Regions from separate parts of the Amycolatopsis sp. cmx-4-83 genome, predicted to be linked through region 2. Evidence: riboswitches for the same ligand, from Rfam matches in the RefSeq annotation. Region 2 holds a riboswitch; the other holds the start of a gene.
The links. Region 2 has a riboswitch for S-adenosylhomocysteine ahead of metH (methionine synthase). Riboswitches for the same ligand answer to the same signal wherever they lie in the genome.

Region 1: another riboswitch for S-adenosylhomocysteine. It lies ahead of ahcY (adenosylhomocysteinase); the one in region 2 lies ahead of metH (methionine synthase).

The regions. Positions count from the first base shown of each region.
Region 1 is NZ_JAEBEF010000008.1:1,097-15,622, forward strand. It holds gene ACLJQM_RS24400 (DUF222 domain-containing protein) at 504-1,727, opposite strand; gene ACLJQM_RS24405 (GTP cyclohydrolase II) at 1,893-2,504, opposite strand; gene ACLJQM_RS24410 (LysE family translocator) at 2,609-3,241, shown strand; gene ACLJQM_RS24415 (cobalamin-independent methionine synthase II family protein) at 3,244-4,305, opposite strand; gene ACLJQM_RS24420 (DUF3040 domain-containing protein) at 4,554-4,817, shown strand; gene ACLJQM_RS24425 (DNA polymerase IV) at 4,833-5,870, shown strand; partial or broken gene ACLJQM_RS24430 (IS481 family transposase) at 6,099-6,388, shown strand; gene ACLJQM_RS24435 (TetR/AcrR family transcriptional regulator) at 6,385-7,032, opposite strand; gene ACLJQM_RS24440 (AurF N-oxygenase family protein) at 7,121-8,011, shown strand; gene ACLJQM_RS24445 (hypothetical protein) at 8,069-8,722, shown strand; gene ACLJQM_RS24450 (GNAT family N-acetyltransferase) at 8,719-9,204, shown strand; S-adenosyl-L-homocysteine riboswitch at 9,237-9,313, shown strand; gene ahcY (adenosylhomocysteinase) at 9,408-10,868, shown strand; gene ACLJQM_RS24460 (hypothetical protein) at 10,989-11,144, shown strand; partial or broken gene ACLJQM_RS24465 (cation transporter) at 11,211-11,805, opposite strand; partial or broken gene ACLJQM_RS24470 (ArsR/SmtB family transcription factor) at 11,827-11,943, opposite strand; gene ACLJQM_RS24475 (hypothetical protein) at 12,168-12,374, opposite strand; gene ACLJQM_RS24480 (Ku protein) at 12,450-13,334, opposite strand; gene ACLJQM_RS24485 (styrene monooxygenase/indole monooxygenase family protein) at 13,409-14,526, opposite strand, start outside.
Region 2 is NZ_JAEBEF010000016.1:181,034-195,559, reverse strand. It holds gene ACLJQM_RS40600 (AAA family ATPase) at 1-1,194, opposite strand, end outside; gene ACLJQM_RS40595 (hypothetical protein) at 1,463-2,860, shown strand; gene ACLJQM_RS40590 (FAD-dependent monooxygenase) at 2,913-4,064, shown strand; gene metH (methionine synthase) at 4,046-7,675, opposite strand; S-adenosyl-L-homocysteine riboswitch at 7,690-7,768, opposite strand; gene ACLJQM_RS40580 (TIGR03619 family F420-dependent LLM class oxidoreductase) at 8,064-8,921, shown strand; gene ACLJQM_RS40575 (sugar porter family MFS transporter) at 9,003-10,388, opposite strand; gene ACLJQM_RS40570 (cellulose binding domain-containing protein) at 10,641-13,367, shown strand; gene ACLJQM_RS40565 (zinc-dependent alcohol dehydrogenase family protein) at 13,650-14,526, opposite strand, start outside.

The sequences.
Region 1 (14,526 bases), on a different contig from region 2:
GCGCTTTGGTCCAGCTGACGAGGGCGCGGAGCGTGGCGATAACCAACAGCTACGGCGGCGGACGCCCTACGGCTCGGAGCGGTGCACCATGGCAGGCAATCACTACGGCGACCCAACGCCCGGCTCATGGCCTGACAATGCCTCGGCCGGATAGCCAAGGAAAAACAGCGACAAGCAGCTGCGGAGGCGGGCTCAGCACCTGACTTCGTTCGGGCGATCAGTGCGTATGACGAGTGGGCACTGCGGCGGATGGGCGCCCGCCTGCGGTCCGAGCGATCAAGCGTGAAGCGGTGAACGAGCTGCGGTCGATGCCTTGGCCTGGATGATCCCGTAGACGAGGACGGGCTGCCACCACAGCAGCCGATCGCCCAGACGACGAGCAGACGCTGTGGCACGGCGTCGGTGGATGGATCCGCCGGAGCATCGGCGAATGGTCTTGCCGGCGCGAAGCGGGGCAGCGCATGGGTGTAGGCCCGGAGCCTGGCGGCTACGGGCCGATCCCATCAAGCCGCGAACGGCAGTGGCTGATGCAGGTTGTTGCGCCTGGGTTTTCGACGCTTGTCCAGGAACCGCGGGGGCAGGAACTCGGGGTGGCCGTCGGAGGCAAGGCGGACCTGCCAACCCGAGCGATGCATCAGACGGTGGTGATGCGCGCACAACAAGACCAGGTTCGCCAGGTCGGTGGGGCCGCCGTCGGCCCAGTGGCGGATGTGGTGACCCTGACAGTGCCGGGGCGGGCGGTGGCAGCCCGGGAACGCGCAACCTCGGTCACGCAGGAACAGGGCTCGGCGGAGGCCGGGTGAGATCAGGCGGCGGGCTCTACCCAAGTCCAGAGGTTCGCTGCTGGCGCCGAGGACCGTGGGGATCAGCTTGCAGTCGCAGGCGTGGATGCGGGCTTCAACCGCGGAGATCCGGCCGGTGTCGCCGAGGGTTGCGTGGCCGAGACCGGATCTCAGATCCGACAGGGATACCGCGACCATCACGTGGGCACGTTCACCAGCCTGCGTCGGCAGCTCCGGGGAGTTCAACGCCAGGTCGATCGCGTCGGAGAAGGCGTCGCCGTAACGTTCCTGCGGGGAACGGAAGTCTCCGCCATCCTCGGCAGTACGGCGTTCGGCCAAGGCATCAAGCAGGGCGCTCGCGCGGGCGCCGGTCTCGTCGTCGAACCGGCCAGACAGCTCCCAGATCCCGGTTCTTTTGCGGCGCAGCGACAGTTCCCGGGCCGGGGTGGCGGGTTCGGTGTCCTCGGGCTCGGCGCCGTCAGGATCGAGGTGGGCCAGGATCCGGGTGCCCAGGGCGGCGACTTGTTTGTGGCCCGCGTCGGCGGCGAAAGCCAGCAGGTCCTGTTCGGCGGAGTCGCGATGCTCGACAGGGATCCGAGACACAGCCTCGATGATGGTGTCGATCATCGGGGTGCTCAGGGAGCCCGTCAAAGCAGCGACGCCGGTAGCGGGGGCGACAGCGGCCGGGGAGTCGAGGGTGTGAGCAGAGGTGAGAGCCCGGGCTCGGGCCACGGTGCGCTGGGCAGCCGCGTGCGGAATGTCCGCGAGGTACTCAAGCAACCGGGCAACAGAGCGATAGCCGAACAGTTCCGTCACGCCACGCGACTCGATTTCCACCAGCAGAGTCCCGATTTTCGCCTCGGCAGACCGCACCACGGTGAGCAGTCCGCGGAGACGGTCGGCCAAGGCCTCCGCGTCCGTCTGCCACACCGCTTCTCTGTCCACACAACAAGATTACCCGACCATCGACCACATGTTCATCACTCGATCAGGTGGCGATGATCGTCGCGTCGGGAATCGGCGCTGCCGACCACCACAAAAACGCAACCACCACGAGCGCCGATTTCCCACGCCCCGGCGAAGCCGTATCAGTAAAGCCGAGAAAGGGTTTTAACTGGCAATCCCAGGCAAGCGCAGAGTGTGCCCAGTCTGCTCAGCCTTCGCCCGCAGGTACCGAACGTTGTTGTCAGTGGCGAAAACCCCAGTAGGCACCTGATCCCGCACACCAATCCCAGCAGCCCGCAACTGAGCAGCCTTGTCAGGGTTGTTGGAGAGCAGATCGACCTCCCCAGCCCCCAGCGCCTTGAGCATCTGCGCGGCAACGGCGTAGTCCCGAGCATCCTCAGGCAACCCGAGCGCGGCATTGGCGGCATAGGTGTCAAGACCGTCATCCTGCAGCGCATAGGCGTCGAGCTTGTTGTAGAGCCCGATCCCCCGCCCTTCCTGCCGCAGGTAGAGCAGGTAACCACCCGCAGCGGAGATCCGTTCGACAGCCTCAGCCAACTGCGGCCCGCAGTCACACCGAGCGGACCCGAACACGTCCCCGGTCAGACACTCGGAGTGCGGCCGGACGAGCGGAACCTCCCCCGGCGTACCGAGCACGAAGGCCAAGTGCTCCCCGCCGTCCGAGAGCCCCCGGAAGGTGACGGCTTCGGCGTCGACCTCGACGCCGCCGTGCAGGCGCAGCGGGATCCGCACCCGGGTCCGCACCTCGGCCGTCACGTCGTCGCCCCTGGATTCGCCCACAAGATCGACCCTACACGAAGTTCAAATTCGAACACCGGCATGCGGGAAAACCGGTGGCGGGGCGGTCGTAAGCTCGGGCCATGATCCCCGGCGCCACCGCGGCTTCCTTCCTCCTCGTCGTCATCCTGGGCGCGATGTCGCCCGGTCCGGACTTCATCGTGGTCACCCGGTCGTCCCTCACCGGGGGACGGCGGGCCGGGATCGCCGCCGGGTTCGGGATCGCGCTCGGGGTCTTCGCCTGGGTCGTCGCGATCGCGCTCGGGGTGGCCGCCGTGCTCACCGCGTCCGCCGTCGCCTTCACCGTCGTGAAACTGGTCGGGGCCGGCTACCTCGTCTTCCTCGGGGTCAAAGCCTGGCTGGCCGTCCGGCGCGGGGAGTACCGGGACCTCGGGGCGGACGCGGACGTAGAGCCGCTCAAGGCGGCCGCCGCCTTCCGGCAGGGGTTGTTCACCAACCTGCTCAACCCCAAGGTCGCCGTCTACTTCCTCGCCCTGCTCCCCCAGTTCCTCCCCGCCGACGGCTCGACCCTGCAGACCCTCGAACTCGCCGCCATCGCGACCGCCGGCACCGTCTTGTGGTTCGTCACGCTCGCCGTGGTCGTCGGGGCGCTCAAGAAGGTCTTCCGCAACGGCCGGGTCCGGCGTGGGCTCGACGCCGTCCTCGGCAGCCTGCTCGTCGGGCTCGGCCTCAAGGTCGCCGCCACGACGGCGTGAGCTCAGCCGAGCTTCTCGGCCGCCAGGCGGGTGCCTTCGACCCGCGCCTTGATCTTCGCGAACGCGAGGTCGCGCGAAGTCGACGTGTCGTCCGCGAACGGCGAGAACCCGCAGTCGTCGCACGTCCCCAGCCGGTCGACCGGAAGGTACCGGGCCGCCCGCAGCACCCGGTCGCGGACCTCCTCCGGGGTCTCCACGCGCGGGTCGATCGGGTCGATGACGCCGACGAACACCCGCTGGTCCGCCTTCAGGTTCTCGGCGATGATCCCGAGCGCGCGGTCCGGGTCGGGCTCGCTGGCCAGCTGGACGAAGAAGCGCCCGGCCTTGAGGTCGAACAGCGCCGGCAGCAGGCCCGCGTAGTCGACGTCGAGGCTGTGCACCGAGTCCAGGTCACCGCCCGGGCAGGTGTGGACGCCGATCTTCGCGCGCTCCTCCGCCGTGAAGCGGTCGAGGACCGCGTTGTTCAGGTCGACGAACTGGCGCAGCAGGCCACCGGACGGGTCCAGCTTCAGCGAAAGCCGGCCCTCGGTGAAGTCGATCTGGACGCTGTCCGCGCCCGCGTCGAGGCTGCGCCGGATGTCCGCCTCGGCCTCGTTCACCAGGTCGGCGACGAACTGCTCCTGCGAGTACCCCTCGATGCCGTCGGCCGGGTAGATCAGCGAAAGCGCGGACGCGGCGATCACCGCCTGCTTGACCGGCTTGGCCGTGACCGCCTTCGCGCGCGTCAGGTACTCGTCCGCGTGGGTCGCGTAGCGGAACGGGCCCGCGGTCAGCCGCGGCAGCTGGCGGGTGTGGCCGTCGGCGAACGGGATGACGACGCCGTCCGGGGCCAGCGCGGTGAGCCCGGCCAGCGGGTACGTCGCGAAGCTCGGCTTCCCCTGCTCGCCGTCGGTCAGCACCGGGGACCCGGTCTCCTCGAACCGGCTGATCGTGTCGGCCAGCGCCCGGCTCTCCAGCTCGGCGAGCGCGGCGGCGTCGATCCGCCCGGCGGCGAACTCGCCGAGGCCTTCGACGAGGTACGCCGGGCGGGGGATGCTGCCGATCGGTTCGGTGGGCAGGGTCATCGAGGTCCTCCAGCTGCTCGAAGGTGCAGGCGCGCGAAGAGGACACAACGGCCCCCATCCGTCACCCGGGCCGTCACCGGCCACGTTCGAAAGGCAACTTAACGTGCTCGCGGGCGGTCACGGAGCGCGGATCACCCGGTCGGAGCAGCAAAAAGCACGAAATCAGAAGACGTTCGGCGGTTCGTTCGGAGGACGATTGGGTATTCGCTCTGGCGACACGGCGGGTTCGGCGCCGAAGGAGTACCCCGATGCTCAGTCACCACGATCGCACCGAGCTCGAGAAGATCGAGCGCAGTCTCGAGCTCAGCGACCCCGATCTGGCCACCGCGCTGCGCGACGGCAAGCGGCCGAAGTCGCGCGCGCTCCGGAGCACCCTCCTGATCTTCTTCGACGTCGTCGCCGTGACGCTGCTGGTCGTGGGGCTGGTCCTGCCCGACCCCGGGGTGACGCTGTGCGGGATCATCGCGCTCACCGGCACCGTCTGGACCCACGTGGCGCGGCACCGGGTCTGAGGCGAGACTGGGCCCGTGAAGTGGGTCCTGCACGTCGACCTCGACCAGTTCATCGCCGCGGTCGAGGTCGCCCGCCACCCGGAGCTCGCGGGCAAGCCCGTCGTCGTCGGGGGCAACGGCGACCCCACCGAACGCGCCGTCGTCGCGACCGCTTCGTACGAAGCCCGCGAGTTCGGCATCCAGTCCGGCATGCCGCTGCGGCTCGCGGCGAAGCGCTGCCCGGACGCCGTCTTCCTGCCCAGTGACCCGGACGCCTACCTCGAGGTGTCGGCGCGGGTGATGGCGGTGCTGCGGGAGTTCCCGGTCGTCGTGCAGGTGCTGGGCTGGGACGAGGCGTTCCTCGGCGCGGAAGCCGACGACCCCGAGGCGCTCGCGGCCGAGCTGAAGGCCGCCGTGGCCCGCGAGACCGGGCTGTCGTGCGCGGTCGGGATCGGCGACAACAAGCTGCGGGCCAAGCTCGCCACCGGGTTCGGCAAGCCGGGCGGGATCTACCGGCTGACGCAGGAGAACTGGTGGGCCGTGATGGCCGGGCGCCCGACCGACGCGCTATGGGGCATCGGCGGCAAGACGGCGAAGAAGCTGGCCGAGCTGGGCATCGAGACCGTCCTCGACCTGGCGGGCGCGGACGCGGCGGCGCTGGCCGCGCGGTTCGGCCCGAAGACCGGGCCGTGGCTGCGGCTGCTCGGCGGCGGCATCAGCGACGCGGACGTCAGCGCGACCCCGTACGTCGCGCGCTCCCGCAGCCGCGAGACGACGTTCCAGCGCGACCTCACCGACCCGGCCGAGATGGCGGCGGAGGTCTCGGCGCTGGCGAAGCGGGTCACCCAGGACGTCCTGGAGGAGGGCCGCCCGGCGGCGCGGATCGCGGTCAAGGTGCGGTTCGTGCCGTTCCTGACCCACACGCACAGCATCACGTTGCCGGAGCCGACGTCGGACGCGGCGGAGATCGACCGGGCGGCGCGCGAGGTCCTGGGGATGTTCGAGCTGACCCGGGCGGTGCGGCTGCTGGGGGTGCGGGCCGAGTTCGTCCGGGAGGACGAGGACCAGTTGTGAAGGCCTCCAGAGGCGAAGTGGAGCTGTTGAGGAACCGCTTCACCCACCGGAGGCCTTCGTGTCGTCGAGCAGGGCTGGACCTGCACAGCGGCGGCGAAGATGTTCATGGTCACCGCCGAAACCGCCCGCAAATGGGCCGACCGCTACCGCACCGAAGGCGTGACCGGGATGACCGACCGCGGCAACCGCCTGTCCCGCATCGACGTCACCAAGTTCGGCACCATCCCCGACGAGAAAGCCAACACCGCCGTCGGTGTCCTCCACCGCGCGCTCACCTGATTCGCCGACCACGGCGTCACCGTCGACGCGTGTTATCGGACAACGGCGCCTGCTCCCCGGCCTGGCGCGAGGCCTGCACCGAGCTGGGCACCACCCCGAAACGAACCCGGCCGTACCGGCCACAGACCAACAGCAAGATCGAGCGCTTCCACCACACCCTGGCCGGGGCCGGGCCTACGCCCGCTTCCCGCAAGCCACCCATCACCCGGCTGACCAACCTCCCCGGACAGAAAACCTAGAACTCCTCCGGCAGCGGCAACGGCCGGTCCGGGTCCACTTCCACCCCGCCGGCCCTCAGCGTGTGGTCGAGCATCGCCCAGATCGTGCCCGTCAGCTGGTCCGTCAGCTGCGCCAAGCTCAACGTGCCCGGGTGGTCGAGCCACCGGGTCGTCGCCGACTCGACGTAGCCGACCAGGCCGAACGCGATCGTGTCCGCCGGGGCCGGGTCGAGGCCGAACGCCGTCAGGTAGCCCGAGAACAGGCCGCTGAGGTGGCGGGCGATCGTGCCGCGGACGTCCGTCGTGCCCGGGCCGGTGCGCAGCAGGTAGCGGTGCAGGTGGACGTGTTCGGTGAGCCAGCGCAGGTGGGTGGAGATGACCGCCGAGATCATCTCGTTCGGCGAGCCCGACGGGTGCCACAGCGGGGCGAGCTCGGCCGTCACCAGCTCGGCCGCACGCTCGGCGATCGCGCGCTGGAGGTCGGCCGCGTCGGCGAAGTGGCGGTAGAGCCGGGTGCGGGCCACGCCGGCGCGCTCGGCGATCTGCTCCGTCGAGACCTCCGGGCCGTGCTCGGCGATGGCCGCCAGCGCCGCGTCGACGAACTCCGCGCGCCGCCGTTCCTGCTGGCCCGCCCAGCGCGCCGCCCGTCCGTCGACCTTGGTCACCCGGGAAGCCTACTCAAGTCCCGCGCGCCGGTGTACGCTCGCCGAAGTAACTAGTACATCGCGTACCCCCTACTTTCCGGAGGCCGCCATGGGCGTCGAGGCCCAGGACCGGGACGTCACCGCGGCTCGTCTGCTCAAGAGCTCCGCGAAGAACTCCTACGACCCCTACGTCGACATCGACTGGGCTGCGCCGCTCGCCGAGGGCAAGGCCTACATGCCGCTCGAGCGCGTCTCCCTCTACGGCACCGAGCTGTGGGCGAGGCTGACGCCGGAGCAGCGGATCGAGCTGTCCAAGCACGAGATCGCCAGCATCATGAGCGTCGGCCTGTGGTTCGAGATCGTCCTCATGCAGCTGCTCGCCCGGTACGTCTTCGACCTGGACGCGCGCAGCGAGCACGCGCAGTACGCGATGACCGAGATCGGCGACGAGACCCGGCACTCGGTGATGTTCGCCCGCACCGCCGAGCGGCTCGGCGTCCCGCGCTACGGCGTCCCGAAGGTGGTGCACCGCGCGGCCAAGGTGTTCGGCGCGACGGCGGCCGGCCCGTCGATGTTCGCCAGCGTGCTCGTCGCGGAGGAGACCACCGACCGGCTGCAGCGCTCGATGATGGACGACGACGGCATCCAGCCGCTGATCCGCTCGGTCAACCGCATCCACGTCGTCGAGGAGGCGCGGCACGTCCGCTTCGCCAAGGAAGAGGTGCTGCGGGAGACGCCGAAGCTGTCGAAGGCGAGCCTGCAGCGGCACCGGGTGCGGACCGCGCTCGTCGCGTTCGGCGTCATCGACAGCATGGTCGACCCGCGGATCTACCGCAGCGTCGGGATCGACCCGCGCGAGGGCCGGGCCGCGGCGCTCGCGAACCCGCACTTCCACGAAACGCGCCGCTGGATGGCCGAGAAGATCGTGCCGTTCCTGCGCGACGCGGGGCTGATCGGCGGCCGGTCGGAAGGCATCTGGCGGCGCGCGCATCTCGTTTGAGGCACTGACGGCGGAATTCCCTTCGCACCGATTGCCCGGTTCCGCCACGATGCCCGGGTGACCGCTGAGATCCCCGCCGCCCCGGCGCCGCCGCGGCGCTCGCCGTTCGCCCACCCCGTGTTCGCCGGCCTGATCGGGGTCATCGTCGGCGCGGTGCTGGTCGGCGTGCCGTGGCTGGCGCTGACCCTGCTCGGCGGGCCGAGCGGGCGCGCGCTGAGCGTGCCCTCGAGCCTGGGCGGGCTCGGCCGCACCCAGGACACGCTCGCGAAGTTCGACGTGGAGAAGAGCAAGGTCCAGGTCGCCCGCGTCGACAAAGCCGACCGGGAAACGGCCGCCCGGACGTCGGCGGCCTACGGCGGCGCGGGCGCGGTGGTGCAGCAGTACCAGGACGACCGGCTGGAACGCAGCTTCCAGCTGATCGCGGTGCGCGCGGGGTCGCCGGAACTGGTGGCGCCGTACGAGGACGCCGAGGAACTCGGCCTGGCCGCCCCGAGCACCGAACTGGTGCGCGTCGGCGCCGTGCAGTGCCTGGTCCACAACGACGCCGCGGCCGCGGGCTCGACGCCGGACCCCGACCGATCGTTCGTCACCCAGTGCCAGCGCAGCGGCCCGGACCTGACCGTCACGCTGCGCAGCATCTCGGCCGAGGGCAACCGCGACCCCCGCGAGCTGGCCGGGATCGTCGAAGAAGCCTGGAAGGAACTTTCGTGACGACCACCGTCCGGCCGGCCCGCGCCGGCGACGAAGCCGCGCTCGCCAAGATCGACGAGCGCACGTGGGACTCCACGGTGTCCCCCGCTCCCCCGCCGCCGCCCGGCACGCCGTTCTTCGACGAGGGCTCGCGGCCGGAGGACTTCCTCGTCGCCGAGCACGACGACGTCGTCGCCGGGTACGTCCGGCTCGCCGAAGGGTTCGGCATCCCGGCCCACGCGCACGTGCTGGTGGTCGGCGGGCTCGCCGTCGACCCGGACCGCCAAGGCCTCGGCATCGCGGGACGGCTGGTGGACGCGGCCGCGGCGGAGGCGCGCCGGCGCGGGGCCCGCAAGCTGACGCTGCGCGTGCTGGGTCACAACGCCGCCGCCCGCCGGGTCTACGAGCGGTCCGGGTTCGTCGTGGAAGGCGTGCTGCGCGGGGAATTCCGCATCGACGGCACCGACGTCGACGACGTTCTCATGGCCCTTTCGCTCGCTTGACAGCTTCCCGGCGGCTTTGCCATCCTGGGTCCCGGGCCGAGAGGCGCTGCGACGGAACTCTTTCCGCCACGCTCGGCCCGCGACACGCATCCAAGGGCGCCTCCCGCGAGGGAGGTGCCTTTTTTGGTGTCACAGCCGTCCGTCGTCACCCCGGTGAGTCCTCCCGCGCGCTCCGCAACCAGCCTCAGGAAAGAGCTCGAGGAATGAGTGACAAACTCGCACGCCGCAACGGTCTCGACTTCGCCGTCGCCGACCTCTCCCTCGCCGAAGCCGGCCGCACGCAGTTGCGCCTGGCCGAGCACGAGATGCCCGGCTTGATGGCGATCCGCCGCGAGTACGCCGCCAGCCAGCCGCTCAAGGGCGCGCGCGTCGCCGGGTCGCTGCACATGACGGTGCAGACCGCCGTGCTGATCGAGACACTGGTCGCGCTCGGCGCCGAGGTGCGCTGGGTGTCCTGCAACATCTTCTCCACCCAGGACGAGGCCGCCGCGGCCGTCGTCGTCGGCCCCGAGGGCACGGTCGACGCGCCGTCGGGCACCCCGGTGTTCGCGTGGAAGGGCGAGACGCTCGAAGAGTACTGGTGGTGCACCGACCAGCTCTTCGCCTTCGCCGGCGGGAAGGCCCCGAACATGATCCTCGACGACGGCGGCGACGCCACCCTGCTCGTGCACAAGGGCGTCGAGTTCGAAGCCGCGGGCGCCGTCCCGCAACCGTCCGAAGAGGACCCGGAGGAGTACCGGATCGTCCTGGAAACCCTTCGCACGAGCCTGGCCGCCGACGGCGACCGCTTCACCCGGATGGCCAAGGAGATCCGCGGCGTCACCGAGGAGACGACCAACGGCGTCAAGCGGCTCTACAAGCTCGCCAAGGACGGCGAGCTGCTCTTCCCCGCGATGAACGTCAACGACTCCGTGACGAAGTCCAAGTTCGACAACAAGTACGGCATCCGGCACTCCCTTGTGGACGGCCTGAACCGGGCCACCGACGTGATGATCGGCGGCAAGCGCGTCGTCGTCTGCGGCTACGGCGACGTCGGCAAGGGCGCGGTCGAGGCGCTGCGCGGCCAGGGCGCCCGGGTCTCGGTCACCGAGATCGACCCGATCTGCGCGCTCCAGGCGTCGATGGACGGGCTCGACGTCGTCGAGCTCGACGACGTGGTCGCCACCGGGGACATCTTCATCACCACCACCGGCAACTTCGGCATCATCTCCGCGGACCAGATGAGCCGGATGAAGCACAACGCGATCGTCGCCAACGTCGGGCACTTCGACAACGAGATCGACATGGCCGGGCTGGCGAAGCTGCCGGGCATCGTCAAGAACGAGATCAAGCCGCAGGTGCACGAGTGGACCTTCGCGGACGGCCACGCGATCATCGTGCTCTCCGAAGGCCGCCTGATGAACCTCGGCAACGCGACCGGTCACCCGTCGTTCGTGATGTCGAACTCGTTCACCAACCAGGCGATCGCGCAGATCGAGCTGTTCGCCAAGCCCGGCGAGTACACCACCGACGTCCACCGGCTGCCGAAGCACCTCGACGAGAAGGTGGCCCGCCTGCACCTCGACGCACTCGGTGTGAAACTCACCAAGCTCACGAAGGAGCAGGCGGAATACATCGGGGTCGACGCCGAAGGTCCGTACAAGCTCGATCACTACCGGTACTGATCCGAGATTGCTCCGTTTGACGCAGTTTGCCGAAGCGCGAAAGTGGCCATCCTCCCCGTGACAGCGCATCCGCCCGGCCGGCATGCCGGACGGAACCCATGCGAAGGAGTGTGTGTCAAAGTGATCGTTCTCGGTGTAATTCTCCTGATCATCGGGTTCATCGTGGGTATCCCGGTGCTTTACACCATCGGCATCATCCTCGCGGTGGCCGGCGTGGCACTGGCCATCCTGGGCGGCACCGGCCGCCGGATCGGTGGACGTGCGCACTGGTACTGATGAATGAACGGCCCGCGGCCTGGCGCGTCAGCAGCAATGCTGACCGCGCCAGGCCGTTCGGCCTTCTCACACCGCCACCACGGCGATCGCGAGCCCGACCGCCGGATCGGCCCACCACCAGCCGAACAGGGCGCTGAGCAGCAACCCCGCCAGCAGCACCGCGGAAAGGTAAGCGCAGAGCAAAGTCTGCCGCGAATCCGCGACCGCGCCGGCCGACCCCAGCTCCCGCTCGGCCCGGCGCTGCGCCGCGGACAGGGCGGGCATCGCGGCGAGCGAAACCGCCGCGAGCACGATTCCCGTGCGTGAGTTTCCGGGGCGGCACCGCCGAAGAATGTGCCGGCGGCCTCGACCATGACGTAACCCGCGGGCGCGAAAAACGACCGGGCGATCATTTCAGCGCCTGCCGTTCGCGCTTTTCCGGGTCCTCACCGGAAAACTGCCAGGAGACCGCGGCCGCGGAGGCGACTTCGATCAAGGAATCGAGCCCGAAGCCGATCAAAGCGCCCGAGGAAGCCGCGCTCCCGGCGGTCGAAGCGACGACCGCCTCGACGACGTTGTAGGTGATGGCCGCCGCCACGAGCCACCGGACCCGGCGCACCAGCACCGCCCGGCGGTCCGGCGCCACCGCGAGCGGCGCGCAGCACCCGCCGGCGCACGTCATGCCGGCTCGCCTTCGTCCCGCGGAGACGTTCGACCGGCTCAGCCCAAGTTCGGCCGCCAGCCGGCCCGGGTAGGCAGGACCGTCGAGCAGCGCCGCCAGGATCCGGCAGCGGGTCGGGTCGGACAGCGCGCGCCCGATCCAGGCGAGTGCCGCTTCCCGCGTCTCAAAATAAGGGGGTCCTCCGGCTCCGAGGGGGAGGGAGAGCCGAAGGACCCCGTTAGTGTTAGCACATCGCCAAGCCCGTGTACACAGCTGCATACACGATCGTGTTACCGCTTTGACACTGTCCTAACGCCACGAAGGCCTCCCCGGCCGGTGCGTGGCACCCGGCGGGAAGGCCTTCGCGGATCCTGGCGGGAGGCTCAGGAAGCTCGGCGCAGCAACGACTTCTCCGGCGCGGCGGCGCAGGCGCAGCCGCCGGGGGCCGGGCAGTCGACGATCAGCGCGTGCCGCACCCGATCGGGGTCCGCGCACGCGGTGTCGGCGCACTCGGCGAACCCGCGTTCCGGGTGCACCACCAGCGTGCCGTGGCAGTGGTCGATCCGGGCCTCACACGAAGCACACTCCATGAGTCCTTGGTACCACCGGGAAGCGGGCGGGCCCGGGACCGGGACGGCGTGTCGGCGCGATCACCCGTCCGGGGCTCACGCGGACTTCGGCGCCCGCTTCCGCGCGGCTGGCTTCTTCTTCGCCGCCGGCTTCGCGTCCTCATCGGACGCCTCCGAAGTGGACGTGTCCGAAGCGGACTCGCGCGACTTCTTCGCCGCGTCGACGCTGGCCTGCAGCGCCGCCATCAGGTCGACGACGTCCGCCTTCGCGGTGACCGCGGCGGGCTTGGTCGTCTCCTCCCCCGCGACCTTGGCCTCGATCATCTCCTCGAGGGCCTCGCGGTAGTGGTCGTGGTACTTCTCCGGCTCGAACACCGGCTCGGCCAGCGAGTCGATCAGCGAGCCGGCCATGGACAGCTCCTGCGGGCGGATCTGCGGCGGGTCGTCGCGCAGGAACGGGAAGTCGGGTTCGCGGACCTCGTCCGGCCAGAGCATCGTCGTCATCACCAGCACGTCGGCGTGCACCCGCAGCACCGCCATGCTCTCCCGCTGCCGGACCGCGACCTTCGCGACGGCCACCTGGCTCGACTTGTGCAGCGCGTCCCGCAGCACGACGTACGGCTTCACCGCGTTCTTCTGCGGCTCCAGGTAGTAGGTCCGGTCGTACTGGATCGGGTCGATCGACTCCAGCGGCACGAACTCCAGGACGTCGATCGTGCGCTGCGAGGACAGCGGCAGCTCGGCCATCTCGGCGTCGGTGATCACGACCATCTCGCCGTCGGGCAGCTCGTAGCCCTTGGCGATCTCCGGGTACGGGACCTCGGCGCCGTCGATCGTGCAGAACCGCTTGTACTGGATGCGGCCGCCGTCGGCCTCGTGCACCTGGCGGAGCGAGACGTTCTTGTTCTCGGTGGCCGCGTACAGCTGGATCGGGATGCTGACCAGCCCGAACGACACCGAGCCCTTCCACATCGCCCGCATGCCACGTACCTCCGAGATCGTCTTCACGCTCGGTAGTTACCGTAGCCCGAATCGTCCCCCGGCGACAGTGCGACCTAGACCTCTGCCAGGTACTTCTCCCAGAGTGCGGGGTCCATGAACCAGTTCTGGAAGTCCGTGGGATCGGTGAACCCGTTGGCGAACCTGCGGGCCACGGCCGGATTCTGCCCCGCGACGCCGAGGATCTGGAGCACGTGCGGGGGCGGCGGAAGCAGCAGCGCGTTGGTCCATTCGGTGACGTGCCGGGCGTACTCCCAGTAGCGCTCGAACGTGGCGTCCATCCACTCCGCGTCGAACGGCCGGTCGCCGTGCTCGAGGATCGCGGTCAGGTAGGTCGCCGCGCAGTGGCTCGCGTTGTTCGAGCCCTGCCCGGTGATCGGGTCGTTCGCCACGACGACGTCGGCCATGCCCAGCACCCGCGCCCCGCCCGGCAGGGTGCCGACCGGGTTGCGCACGACGGGCGTGTACCCGCCGGCCAGCGCCGCCTTGCCGTCGGTGAGTTCGGCGTCGCGGCAGCGCTCGTACTCCCACGGCACGAACTGCCGCATCAGGTCGAGCAGCCGCGTGAAGTGCTCGGCCGGTGCCGGGTGGTCGCCGAAGCAGTCCAACGGCCCGCCCGGGACACCCTCGAAGAAGAGGATGTCGCAGTTCCCGCTCAGCGTGTACGCCGGGATCATGAACAGCTCGCCGACGCCGGGCACGATGTTGAACCGCACGGCCTGCTTGTCCGGGTGCTCCGGCCGCGGCCGCACGCCGTGGGCGTAGACCAGCGAGAGCGCGCGCATCGGCTTCGTGTACGGCGACCGCTCGGGCACGCGGTCGAACAGCTGGACCAGCTCGCCCTTGCCGGCCGAGACGATCACCAGGTCGTAGAGCCGGGACAGCGCGTCCAGTTCGGACGTCATCACGCCGTGGATGACGAGCTTGCCGCCGCGGTCCTCGAACAGCTCCAGCCAGCCCGCCATCTTCACGCGCTGGTCGACCGACTGCGCGTAGTGGTCGAGCTCGGCGAACCAATCGAGCGCGCGGCCGCCGTCCGGCGCCGCCACCGACACGCCGAGGCCCTCGACACGGACGGTCTCGTCCTCCCACTGGTTCAGCCCGAGGTCCCGCTCGTGCTGCAGCGCGTCGTTGAACATGCACTGCGTCGACATCACCCGCCCGGCCCGGATCT
Region 2 (14,526 bases):
CCGGACCTGGGCCAGCAGGTACTTCCCGGCGAACCCGCCGCCGAGCCGGACGGCTTCCGCGGCCAGCTGCTCGGCCTGCGGGAAGTCCTTGCGCAGCAACGTCTCCGCAGCTGCGCGGACGAGCTGGGGGTCGGTCGGCAGCCCGGCGGCCAGCCGCCAGCGGACCAGCCGCGGCTTGTCCTCGGCGCGCCGGGCGCCGGTCATGTCGAGCGTCCTGGCCAGGATGCGGTAGGTGTCGCGCTGCCGCAGCGGCGACGTCCGGCGCCGGATCACCTCGGCGTAGAGCGGGTGCGCCAGGCGGACGTTCAGCCGCCGCCCGGTGCGTTCCGAAACGACGAGCCCGGCCCGCTCGGCCGCCGCGAGGACGTTCGCGGCGCCCAGCCGGACCAGCGGTTCGCAGCCCAGCGGCCCCCCGAACGCCAGCAGTTCCAGCAATCGGCGTTCGTCGGCGTCGACGCGGTCGGTGCGGGTTTCGATCAGCTCGACCAGCCTCGGGGTCGCGGTAAGCGCGCCGCTCCACCGCCACAGCCCGTCCGTGGCCGCCAGCGAACCGCTGTCGAGCCCGCCTTGGACGAGTTCGCGCAGGAACAGCGGGTTCCCGAGGCTCAGGTGCCACAGCCGGTGCTCCGCGCCGTCCTCCAGCCGCCCGCCCAGCGCCGCGGTGATCAGCTCGATGGTCTGCGCTCGGCTCAGCTCGCCGACGTCGAGGCGCTCGGCGACGCGGTCCTTCCACATCGCGAACACCGGGTCGGGCACGCTCACGCCGTGCGGCGCGATCACGATGACGAACGCCGACGCCGTCGCGGCCAGCTGGTGCACCAGGGTCGCGGACAGGTCGTCGAGCAGGTGCGCGTCGTCGACGCAGAGCACCAGCCGCCGCCCTTCCGCGCCGCGGGTGAGGTGACCCGCGACCTGGTTCAGCCGGTGCGCGCGGTCCGCCGTGCCGTCGGCGCTGCCTGGCAGGAGGTGGGCGAAGGCGCCGAACGGGATCGTCGACGCCGACGACATCGCGCGCACCCAGTGCGTGCGCGCTCCGCCGGCGGCCAGTTCGGCCAGCAGCACCTTGGCCAAGCGGGTCTTGCCGGCGCCGGCGCGCCCGGTCAGCAGCAGGCCGCACACCTCGGCGTCGGCCAACGCCCGGCGCGCGAACGCCAGCTCTTGTTCGCGGCCGACCAGCGGCCAGTCGTTCGCCACACCCACTGCCTCCCCACCCGCGCACAGCTGTTCTCCGGATAATGACAACGAAGGGGCCCGCCAAGTACCCGAATGCGCGAAGCGATTTGGCATAATTCGCCAAGCGGCTCGACAAACCCGACACATCGGACACTTGATCTGCTATTCCGTGAGCATTTTCCGGGTATTATCCCGACACCGTGATCAACCGTTTTCACGGAATTCAAGACAACCACTCGCACAACGGCCAGGATGGGCACACCCCGTTCCCCGACGTGAGGACCCGAGGATGATCCGCCTGCCCGCACTGGCCGTCGCCGCGCTCACCACCACCGCGCTGCTGACCGGCACGGCCCACGCCGCGAGCCCGCCGTTCACCGCTTCGGTGTTCCGGGCGACGCACAACAGCTATTCGGGCACCGTCGACGGCGCCAAGAACTCGATCGCCTACCAGCTCGACCACGGCGTCCGGTTCATCGAGCTCGACGTCCACGACAACGGCTACGCGAGCACCCACGACTACGGGGTCGGCCACGACTCCCCCGGCAACCTCGTCGACCACAGCGGCGGCAACCCGGCGTCGAACGACCTGCGCGACTGGCTGACGGCGGTGAACACCTGGTCGGCGCAGCACCCGGCCGCCGCGCCGATCGTCGTCATGCTCGACCTCAAGGACAACCTGACCGACAACCCCTCGTTCGCGGCGGGCAACCTCACCGCCGTCAACCAGGAGCTGGAGTCCGTCTTCGGCAGCCGGCTGCTGCGGGCGCAGGACTACCCCGCCGGGCAGCCGACCGTGGACGCGCTGCGCGGGCGTGTACTGCCGCTGCTGTCCGGCGACGGCACCAGCCGCGCCGAGTACAAGAGGGACGTCGGCTACCACCCCGCGGTCGCGCTCAACGGACGCGGCCAGCTCGTCGAGGTGCACGACTCCGGCGGCGGCGCGCTCTGGTACTGGACGGGCACCTACGGCGCCGACGGCCGGGTCACCTGGCTGCGGCACGGGAAGTACGACAGCGGGCAGACCCCGGCCGTCGCGCTGAACGACAACGGTGACCTCGTCGAGGTCCACCAGTCGCAGACCGCGACCACGCTCTGGTACCACGTCGGCAAGCTCGGCGCGGACGGCGAGCTCACCTGGCAGGCGTCCCACCAGTACGACAACGGCGTGCAGCCGACCGTCGCGTTCACCGACGCGACGCACCTGCGGGAGATCCACCAGAGCCAGAGCGGCAGCCAGAACTGGAACTGGACCGGCACCCTGTCGGCCACGACGGTCGCCTGGACCGGCAACGCCAAGACGTCCGACGCGCGCTTCGCCAAGGACACCGCCACCAGCGGCTCCCGGCGCGTGCGGGTGTGGACCGGCGCCGACGGGCCGACGCCGTCGAACACCCTGCGCGCGGACACCGCGAGCGTCACCGGCGACCGGATCCGCTACCGGCAGGTCGCGTTCGACGAGTTCCAGCAGGGCGACAGCGCGGAGCTGCAGCAGGGCGCGCTGTTCTACGGAGCGCCCGCGACGGAGTCGGCGTTCATCACCTCGGCCCGCCAGTCGGGCAAGCTCGTCCGCGGCTGGGACTTCGACTCGGCGAGCCAGGCGACGACGCCGCTGGCGAACTACCCGGCGACGAACCACCCGTACGACGCCTGGTACCAGTCGCTGCTGACCGGCGCCGCCGAATAGCCGTCAGCGCTTCGTCAGGGACCGGTAAGCGTCCCTGGCGAAGCTCGGCGGCATGAAGAACCTCACCGTCCTGATCTCCGGCGCCAGCATCGCCGGGCCCGCGCTCGCCCACTGGCTGACCCGCTACGGCTGCACCGTCACCGTCGTCGAACGCGCTCCGGCGGTGCGGCCCGGCGGGCAGGCGGTCGACTTCAAGGGCGCCACCCACCGGAGCGTGCTCGACCGGATGGGCATCCTCGACGACGTCCTCGCGCGCCAGACCGGCGGGCAGGACCAGACGATCATCGACGCCGCCGGCAAGCCGCGGGCGGTCATCCCCGGCGAGTTCACCGGCGGCGACATCGAGATCCGCCGCGGCGACCTGGCCGAAATCCTCTACGCGCACAGCGACTGCGAATACCTCTTCGGGGACACCATCACGGCGCTGACCGAGACCGCGGACGGCGTCGACGTCACCTTCGCCACCGCCGAGCCGCGCCGGTTCGACCTGGTCGTCGGCGCCGACGGCATCCACTCGAACGTCCGGCGGCTGGCGTTCGGCCCGGAACGCGACTACGTCGAGTACCTCGGGTACCACTACGCGCTGGCCGAGCTGGGCGAGGACGTCGCCGACGGCGACGCGGTGATGTACAACGAGCCGGGCCGGATGACCGCCGTCGGCGGCCCGAAGGCGTCGGCGTTCTTCGTCTTCGCCTCGCCGGAGCCGGCCTACGACCGCACGGACACCGCGCGGCAGCGGAAACTGCTGGCCGACGCCTACCGGGGAGCCGGCTGGCGGGTGCCCGAACTGATCGCCAAGGTCCCCGAAGCCCGCGAGTTCTACCTGGATTCGCTCAGCCGCGTCACGATCGACCGCTACTCCCGCGGCCGCGTCGTGCTGCTGGGCGACGCGGCCTACGGCAACACCCTCGGCGGGTTCGGGACCGGGCTGGCGCTGGTCGGCGCGTACGTCCTCGCCGGGGAGCTCCTCGCCGCCGGCGGCGACCACCGCGTGGCCTTCGCGCGCTACGAAGAACAGTTCCGCGGCTACGCCAAGATCTCGCAACGCGGCAGCGCGGGCCCGTTCCTCGCGCCGCCGTCACCGCTGCGGATCAAGCTGCGGGACTGGACGTTCAAGTCCCGCTTCCTGCTCGGCCTGATGCTCAAGGCGACCGACAGGTTCGCCACCGACATCGAGCTGAAGGACTACGCCCCGGGCTCGTAGGCCAGGTTGGGGCGCAGCCATTGCTCGACCTCGGCGACCTCGACGCCCTTGCGGCGCGCGTAGTCCTCGATCTGGTCGCGGCCGAGCCGCCCGACGGTGAAGTACTTCGAGTCCGGGTGCGCGAAGATCAGCCCGGACACGCTGGCCGCCGGCGTCATCGCGAACGACTCCGTCAGCGCCATGCCCAGCTCGTCCGACTCCAGCAGCTCGAACAGCTCCCGCTTCTGGCTGTGGTCGGGGCTGGCCGGGTAGCCGAGCGCCGGGCGGATGCCGCGGAACCGCTCCGCGTGCAGGTCCGCCAGCAACGGCTCGGCGTCCGGCTCGAACCAGTCGCGGCGCGCCCGCAGGTGGATGTGCTCGGCGAAGGCCTCGGCGAGCCGGTCCGCCAGCGCCTTGACCATGATCGCCTTGTAGTCGTCCTGCTCGGCTTCGTACTTCGCGGCGAGCTCGTCGGCGCCGTGGATGGTGACCGCGAAGCCGCCGAGGTGATCGCCCGCCGGGGCGATGTAGTCGGCGAGGCAGCGGTTCGCGCGGTCCAGCGGCTTCGACGTCTGCTGCCGCAGCATCGGGAAGCCGACGTGCGCGTAGTCGCCGTCGAGCCGGATGTCGTCGCCTTCGCGGTGCGCCGGCCAGAACGCGTACGCGCCCTTCGCGCGGAAGCTGCCGTTCGCGATGATCTCGTCGAGCAGCGTGTTCGCGTCGTCGAACAGCTCACGGGCGACCGGCTGCTCCAGGATGGCCGGGTACTTGCCCTTGAGCTCCCAGGCGAGGAACAGGAACTGCCAGTCGACCATCTCGCGCAGCTCGGCGATGCTCGGCTCGACGACGCGGCGGCCGGTGAACGCCGGGGTCGGCAGGCCGTCGAACGACACCTTCTCCGGGTTCGCGCGGGCCTGCTCCAGCGTGAGCATCGGGCGGCGTTGCTTGTTCGCGTGCTGCTCGCGCAGCACCTCCTGGTCGGCCCGGTTCTTCTCGGCCAGCACGATGGACCGGTCCGCGTCGAGCAGGTCCGACACCACGCCGACCACGCGGGAGGCGTCCAGCACGTGCACGGTCACGTTGTCGTAGACCGGGGCGATCTTGACCGCGGTGTGCTGGCGCGACGTCGTGGCGCCGCCGATCAGCAGCGGCAGCTTCAGCCCGCGCCGCTGCATCTCGGTGGCGACGGCGACCATCTCGTCGAGCGACGGCGTGATCAGGCCGGACAACCCGACGGCGTCGGCACCTTCGGTGACCGCGGTGTCGAGGATCTTGCCGGCGGGCACCATCACGCCGAGGTCGATCACCTCGTAGTTGTTGCAGCCCAGTACGACCCCGACGATGTTCTTGCCGATGTCGTGGACGTCGCCCTTCACCGTGGCGAGCACGATCTTGCCCTGGCCGCCGGTCGAGGCGAGCCGGCCCTCCTGGCGCGCCTTCTCCTTCTCCGCCTCCATGAACGGCTCGAGGTAGGCGACGGACCGCTTCATCACGCGTGCGCTCTTGACCACCTGCGGCAGGAACATCTTGCCGGAGCCGAACAGGTCGCCGACGATCTTCATGCCGTCCATCAGCGGGCCCTCGATGACGTCGAGGGGGCGGGCCAGCTGCTGCCGCGCCTCTTCGGTGTCGTCCTCGATGAAGTCGACGATGCCGTGGACCAGTGCGTGGGACAGCCGCTCCCCGACCGTACCTTCGCGCCAGGTGAGGTCGACGACGCGCTTGGTGCCGCTGCCCTTGACGTTCTCGGCGAAGGCCACCAGCCGGTCTGTCGCGTCTTCGCGGCGGTCGAAGAGCACGTCCTCGACCAGTTCGAGGAGGTCCTTCGGGATGTCCTGGTAGACCGCGAGCTGGCCGGCGTTGACGATGCCCATGTCCAGGCCGACCTGCACGGCGTGGAACAGGAACGCCGAGTGCATCGCCTCGCGGACGACGTCGTTGCCGCGGAAGGAGAACGACAGGTTCGAGATGCCGCCGGAGATGTGGACGCCCGGGCAGCGTTCCTTGATCCGGGGCAGGGCGTCGATGAACGCCTTCGCGTAGCCGTTGTGCTCGGCGATGCCGGTCGCGACGGCCAGGACGTTCGGGTCGAAGATGATGTCCTCGCCCGCGAAGCCGGCCTTCTGCGTGAGGATGTCGTACGCGCGGCCGCAGATCTCGACCTTGCGGTCAGCGGTGTCGGCCTGGCCCTGCTCGTCGAAGGCCATCACGACGACGCCGGCGCCGTAGTTGCGGATGGTGCGGGCCTGGGCCAGGAAGGGCTCCTCGCCCTCCTTGAGGCTGATCGAGTTGACCACGCCCTTGCCCTGCAGGCAGCGCAGCCCGGCTTCGAGCACGGTCCACTTGGAGCTGTCGACCATCACCGGGATCCGGGCCACCTCGGGCTCGGTGGCGATCAGGTTGAGGAACGTGGTCATCGCCTGCTCGGAGTCGAGCAGGTCGGCGTCCATGTTGACGTCGAGCAGGTTGGCCCCGCCGCGGACCTGCTCCAGCGCGACGTCCACGGCGGCCTGGTGGTCGTCGGACTCGATGAGCCGGCGGAACCGCTTGGAGCCGGTGACGTTGGTGCGCTCGCCGATCATCACGAACCCGGTGTCCGGGCCGATGCCGAACGGCTCGAGCCCGCTGAACCGGGTGTGCGTGCGCGGCGCGGGGACCTCGCGCGGGCCGATCCCCTTCGCGGCCGCCGCGATCTTCTCGATGTGCGCCGGCGTCGTGCCGCAACAGCCGCCGACCAGGTTGACCAGGCCGTCGCGGGCGAACCCGCCGATCAGCCCGGCGGTCTCCTCGGGCGTCTGGTCGTACCCGCCGAAGGCGTTGGGCAGCCCGGCGTTGGGGTGGCAGGCGACGTAGGCGTCGGCGATCCGGGCGAGCTCCTCGACGTGCGGGCGCATCTCCTCGGCACCCAGCGAGCAGTTCACGCCCACGACCAGCGGTTTCGCGTGCTCGATCGAGCTCCAGAACGCCTCGACGGTCTGGCCCGAGAGCGTCCGGCCGCTCAGGTCGACGATGGTCACCGAGATCCACAGCGGCAGGTCCGGCGCCACCTCGCGGGCGGCGGCGATCGCGGCCTTGCAGTTCAGGGTGTCGAAGATCGTCTCGACGAGCAGCAGGTCGACGCCGCCCTCGGCGAGGCCGGCGATCTGCTCCGCGTACGCGGCCTTGACCTGCTCGAACGTGACCGCGCGGTACGCCGGGTCGTCGACCTTCGGCGACAGGCTGAGCGTGACGTTGAGCGGACCGATCGAGCCGGCGACGAACTTGCCGCCCGCTTCGTCGGCGGCCTGGCGGGCGAGCTGCGCGCCGCGGACGTTCATCTCGTGGACGTGGTCCTGCAGCCCGTAGTCGGCCTGGCCGATGCTGGTGGCGGTGAAGGTGTTCGTCGTGGTGATGTCCGCGCCCGCGGCCAGGTACTGGCGGTGGACGTCGAGGATGACGTCCGGGCGGGTGAGGTTGAGGAGGTCGGGGTCGCCGGTGACGTCGTGGGTGTGCTCGCCGAAGCGGTCGCCGCGGTAGTCGGCGGGGGTCAGCCCGGCACCTTGCAACATGGTGCCCCAGGCGCCGTCCAGCACCGCCACCCGCTGGTCGAACAGCTCGCGCAGGCGCGCCTCGGACTCTCGCGGGGTACTCACCGGCAGCCTCCCTTTGTCGGGAGGCGCCCTTGGTTGGTCAATCCCGGCCGAGCGTGGCGGACCCGGTGGTCCGTTGCAGCGCCTCTCGGCCTGTGGTCCACGGTATCGGATCCCGGGCCGCGCACGCCATCCCGCCCCGCCCGGGCGTCCACTGGCTGGGACACTCTCCGTCCACAAAGGATTGACACGTCGCCTCCCCGTTCGGTCGCGGACCCACCCACCGTGCCCGTGACGCCCTCCGTCGCACTGCTCCCCGCCTGCGCACCCGCCGCGCGTCCAGAGCCGCTCGACCGGTCGTGGACCCGGTCACCAACCGTACTCGACCGGCGACCCCCCGCGAGCGAGCGGCAACCTTGAAAACTGAAACACGTTCTAATACGCTCGCTCCGTGGACTACGGAATCGTGCTGTTCACCAGCGACCGGGGCATCACCCCGGCGGCCGCCGCGCGTGTCGCGGAAGCCGCCGGGTTCGCCACCTTCTACGTACCCGAGCACACGCACATCCCGGTCAAGCGGGAGTCACCGCACCCGCGCACCGGCGACGCGTCCCTGCCCGACGACCGCTACAGCCGCACCCTCGACCCGTGGGTCGCACTGGCGACGGCCGCGGCGGTGACGTCGCGGATCAGGCTGTCCACGGCGGTCGCCCTGCCGGTGGAGAGCGACCCGATCACCCTGGCCAAGACGATCGCGAGCCTCGACCACCTCTCCGGCGGCCGCGTCACGCTCGGCACGGGCTTCGGCTGGAACGTCGACGAGCTGAACGACCACGGCGTCCCCGGCAACCGCCGCCGCACGGCATTGCGCGAGTACCTCGAGGCGATGCGTGCACTGTGGACGGAGGAGGAAGCCGCCTACGCCGGGGAGTTCGTGTCGTTCGGCCCGAGCTGGGCGTGGCCCAAGCCGATCCAGGCGCACGTCCCGGTGCTGCTCGGGGCGGGCCCGACGGAGAAGACGTTCCGCTGGATCGCCCGCCACGCGGACGGCTGGATCACGACCCCGGCGGACACCGATCTGGACGGGCACGTGGCGCTGCTGAACGAGATCTGGGCCGCGGAGGGACGCACGGGAGCGCCGCGGATCTGCGCGCTGGGCGAGCGCCCGGACCCTTCGCGGCTGGCGCACCTGGACGCGCTCGGGGTGACGGAGACGATCTTCGGGCTGCCGGACCGGGCGCCGGAGGAAGTGGAAGCGTGGGTCGGCCGCCTCGCCGGCAAGCTGGGCTTGGCCGCACCCGTGGGCTGAAGCCGGTTCACGGAGGTCGCGAATGACTCATCCGGGACGTCAGAGGTCCCGGATGAGTCATTCGCGGCACCGCCGGGCGGGTCAGCTCTCGGCCGCCACCCCTTGCCGCGCCCGCAGGTCCAGCTCGATCTGCTCCAGCGAGCGGCCCTTCGTCTCCGGGACCAGCCACTTCGTGAGCCCGAACAGCACCACGTTGATGCCCGCGAACAGGAACATCGAGCCGCCGATGCCGAGGGACTTCGGGTCGGAGATGATCGGGAACACCGCGCTCACGATGCCCGTCGCGGCCCAGAGGACCACGCTGCTCACGCCCATGCCCGCCGCGCGGACCTTGAGCGGGAAGACCTCGGACATCATCACCCAGACGACCGCGCCCCAGCCGAGTTCGTAGCCGACCAGGTAGAGCACCATCATCACCAGCATCAGGATGCCGCGCAGAGACGTGTCGTGGACGTTGAGCACGACCAGGCCCGCCGCGGTGAGGGTCAGCACCATGATCACGTTGCCGATGAGCAGCAGCGGTTTGCGGCCCCAGCGGTCGACCACGAACACGACCCACGCGGTGAACAGGAACTTCGTCACGCCCAGCAGCACGCCGGACAGCAGCGCCGCCTGCGTGGCGAAGCCGAGGCCGATGAGCATCGTCGGGAAGTAGGCGTTGATCGCGTTGACGCCGCTGAACTGCTGGCCGACCGCGAGCAGCACCGCGACGAACAGCATCGGGCGCACCCAGCCGGCGAACAGGTCGCGGAAGCGCGGCTTCTCCTCGGTGTCCATCCGGATGACGTCGCGGATGGTCGTGATCTCCTCGTCGAGGTTCACGGAGTTGCCGTGGGCGCTGGCCAGCACGCGCCGGGCCTCCTCCTCACGGCCGTTCTTGACCAGCCAGCGCGGTGTCTCGGGCAGGAACGCCAGCCCGACGAGCAGGATCGCCGCGGGGACGGTCGCGCCGGCGAACATCCAGCGCCACGCCGAAATCGGCCCGAGCCAGTAGCTGACCAGGAACGCGATCAGGATGCCGGTGACGATGAAGATCTGGTTCAGCGCGCCCATCGCGCCGCGCAGCCGCGCCGGCGCCAGTTCGGACAAGTACGTCGGGACCGTCGACGACGAAAGCCCGATGCCGAGGCCGATGATCAAGCGGGAAAGCACCAGCAGCGTGAACGTGGGCGAGAACGTCGCCGCCAGCGTGCCCACGATGACGATCGCCGCGGCGACCATGATCGTGCGGCGGCGGCCGAGCGCTTCGTTGGTGCGGCTGGAGAACAGCGCACCGACGATGGCACCGACCGACAGGCTGGCGGTGATCACGCCCTTGTCCCAGCTGGTCAGCGCCCACAGTTTCCCGATGAACGGGAGCACCCCGGAGATGACGCCGAGGTCGTAACCGAAGAGGATGCCGCCGAGCGCGCCGAAGAAGTACAAAGTGGTCCGGCTGATGTGCCGCGCCGGGGCTGTCTGCGTCATTGCCGGGTCGCCTCTTTCGTAGGTCCAGTCCAGCCAGCGGGCACCACACTCACACGCCGGAAAAAGCCCGACAAGGCCGTGCGCGATAACAATTCAGTCACCTGATCGTCGTTCACATACGTGACACACTCTCAAGCGCCTTCGAATCCACTGTGGACAGTTTCGGACGACGAAATCGTCGAACGCTTTACAACGTTCCGAACGCTGGTTTACCGTCCCTCTGGAAGCGCTCCCAGAGCCGTGGAGGCCGACGTGAGACGACTGCTTTCCCCCAGCGCACCCAGGGCTCGCCGGCTCCTCGCGGCCGCGCTCGCCCTCCTCCTGCCGGCCGCCGTCGCGATCACCGCCGGCGCGCCGGAAGCCCCCGCCGCCGCGGCGGCCTACACGTGGCGCAACGCCGAAATCGGCGGCGGCGGGTTCGTCCCCGGCATCGTCTTCAACCAGACCGAACCCGGACTGGTCTACGCGCGCACCGACATCGGCGGCGCCTACCGCTGGAACCCCTCGACCGGGCGCTGGCTCCCGCTGCTGGACTCCGTCGGCTGGACCGACTGGGGCCACAACGGCGTCGTCAGCCTCGCCACCGACCCCGTCGACCCGGACCGGGTCTACGTCGCCGCCGGGATGTACACCAACAGCTGGGACCCGAACAACGGCGCGATCCTCCGTTCGGCCGACCGCGGCGCCACCTGGCAGGCCGCGGCGCTGCCCTTCAAGCTCGGCGGCAACATGCCCGGCCGCGGCATGGGCGAGCGCCTCGCGATCGACCCGAACCGCGACAGCGTTCTCTACCTCGGCGCCCCGAGCGGCAACGGGCTCTGGCGCAGCACCGACTCCGGCGTCACCTGGGCGAAGGTGACGGCCTTCCCGAACCCCGGCAACTACGCGCCCGACCCGAGCGACCCGTCGGGCTACTCCAGCGACAACGAAGGCGTCACCTGGGTGACGTTCGACCCGTCGACCGGCACCCGCGGCAGCACCACGCAGACCATCTACGCCGGCGTCGCGGACAAGCAGAACACCGTCTACCGCAGCACCGACGGCGGCACGACCTGGGCGCGGCTGGCCGGCCAGCCCACCGGGTACCTGGCGCACAAGGGCGTCCTCGACCCGGTCGGCGGCTACCTCTACCTCGCGACCAGCGACACCGGCGGCCCCTACGACGGCGCCAAGGGCGACGTCTGGAAGTACGCCACGAAGACCGGTACCTGGACGCGGATCAGCCCGATCCCGTCCGACAGCACCGACGACTACTTCGGCTACAGCGGACTGACGATCGACCGCCAGCACCCGAACACGCTCATGGTCGCCACGCAGGTGTCGTGGTGGCCGGACGTGATCTTCTTCCGCAGCACCGACGGCGGCGCCACCTGGACGCGGATCTGGGACTTCACGAGCTACCCCGACCGGTCGCAGCGGTTCACCCAGGACATCTCTTCGGTGCCGTGGCTGACCTTCGGCGTCCAGGCCGCTCCCCCGGTGCCGTCGCCGAAGCTCGGCTGGATGACCGAATCCGCGGAGATCGACCCCTTCGACTCGAACCACTTCCTCTACGGCACCGGCGCGACGATCTACGGGACGACCGACCTCACGAAGTGGGACAGCGGCGGGAAGTTCACGCTCAAACCGGTCGTCGGCGGCCTCGAGGAGACCGCGGTGCTCGACCTGATCAGCCCGCCGTCGGGCGCTCCCCTGCTCTCCGGGCTCGGCGACATCGGCGGGTTCCGGCACGACAGCCTCGACGCCGTCCCGGCCACCATGTACACCCAGCCGGTCTTCACCACGACCACGAGCCTCGACTACGCGGAGCTGACCCCGGCGACGATCGTCCGCGCCGGCACGCTCGACCGCGGCGCGCGGCCGAACGACAACCGGATCGCCTTCTCCACCGACGGCGGCAAGAACTGGTTCCAGGGCGCGGAGCCGTCCGGTGGCGCGAGCGGCGGCACGGTCGCCGCGGCCGCCGACGGCAGCCGGTTCGTGTGGAGCCCGGACGGCACCCCGGTGAACTACTCGGTCGGCTTCGGTTCGTCGTGGACGGCGTCCGCGGGCATCCCGGCCGGCGCGGTCGTCGAGGCCGACCGCGTCGACCCGAAGCGGTTCTACGGGTTCGCCGCCGGGAAGTTCTACGTCAGCACCGACGGCGGCGCGACCTTCACCGCGACCGCGGCCACCGGCCTGCCCACCGGCTCCGCGCACTTCAAGGCGATGCCCGGGGTGACCGGCGACGTCTGGCTCGCCGGCGGCTCCGGCACGGCGTACGGCCTCTGGCACTCGACCGACTCCGGAGCGTCCTTCACGAAGCTGAGCGGGGTCACCGAGGCCGACAACATCGGGTTCGGCAAGGCCGCCACCGGCCGGACGTATGCGACGTTATACACGATCGCGAAGATCGGGGGCGTGCGCGGGATCTTCCGGTCGGACGACGCGGGCGGCTCGTGGACGCGGATCAACGACGACCGGCACCAGTACGGCAACATCGGCGCGGCGCTGAGCGGCGACCCGCGGGTGTACGGCCGGGTCTACGTCGGCACGAACGGGCGCGGCGTGATCGTGGGCGACTCCGGGGGCACCGAGCCACCGCCGACGACCACCACCACGCCCACCACTACGACGCCGACCACACCGCCCACGACGACGACCACCCCGGTGCCGTCGGGTTCGTGCACGGCGGCCTACACGGTCACGAACCAGTGGCAGGGCGGGTTCCAGGCCTCGGTCAAGGTGGGCAACACCGGCACGGCCGCGGTGACCGGCTGGACGGTGGCGTGGACGTTCGCGGACGGCCAGCGCGTGACGCAGGCGTGGAACGCGCAGGTCACCCAGACCGGCACGGCGGTGTCGGCGGTGGACGCGGGCTGGAACAAGACGATCCCGGCGGGCGGCAGCGCGGAGTTCGGGTTCACCGGCACGTCCGGCGCGGCCAACACCAGGCCCACGGCGATCTCGATCAACGGCCGGGCCTGCACCACGTCCTGAGCCCGCCGGGGGCACGGGCGGGAAGGGGGTTTCAACCCACCCCCAGGCGGTTGAAACCCCCTCCCCGCGCCCCCAGTCCCGGACGTTCCGCCTGAGCAGCCGCAGCCTGCTCGGGCGATGTCCTGGTGAACACCACTCTCCCCGGTGCCGCCGACAGCCGCCATTCCTGCCGAAACCCGACTTTTTCGCCCGGGCACACCCCCGCTGACCTGCTAAAAGAACGATCCGGGGTACACAAATACCCAGCCGGGACGGCAAAAGTTACCCGGGGCCCGCGGCCGCTCAGGCGCTTTCGAGCACGACCTTCCCGACGTGGCTGCCGGACTCGAGGTGCTTGAGGGCTTCTTCGACCTCGTCGAAGGCGAACCGGCGGTCGATCACCGGCCGGAGCCCGGTGTGCTCGATCGCCCGGTTCATCGCCTGGAACGTCTCGCGGGAGGCGTTGGTCAGACCGCGCAGGGTCAGCTGCTTGACCAGCACGAGGATCGGGTCGGCGCCGCCTTCGTGGGTCAGCACGCCGGCGACACTGACGTGCCCGCCGTAGCGCGCGGCGAGCATCGACTGCCCGATCGTGCCGCCGCCGCCCACGTCGACGACGTGGTCGACGCCGCCGCCGGTCAGCTCGGCCACCGCGGCACCCCACTCCGGCGTCGTCGCGTGGTTGAGCGTCTCGGCGGCGCCCAGCTCGCGGAGCCGCTCGAGCTTCTCGTCAGAGCCGGACGTCGACACGACGTGCGCGCCCCCGAGCGCGGCGAACTGGAGCGCGAAGGTGGACAGGCCGCCGCTGCCCAGGGTGAGCACGGTCTGGCCCGGTACGAGCCCGCCTTCCTCGACGACCGCGCGCCACGCCGTGACGCCCGCGCTGGGCAGTGTCGCGGCTTCGGCGTAGTCGAGGTGCGCCGGGACGCCGACGAGCGCGTCCTCGGCGAAGACGGCGTACTCGGCGAGGACGCCGTCGAGGGTGCCGGCCAGGTCGTCGGCCGTCTTCTCCGGCGTGCCGGGCCCGGACAGCCAGTCCGGGAAGTAGGTCGCGGCCACCCGGTCGCCGGTGGCCCAGGCACGCACCCCCTCGCCGACCGCGACGACTTCACCCGCGCCGTCGGACAGCGGCACGACGTCCGGTTTCACCGGCTTCGGGTAGAAACCCTTGACGATCATC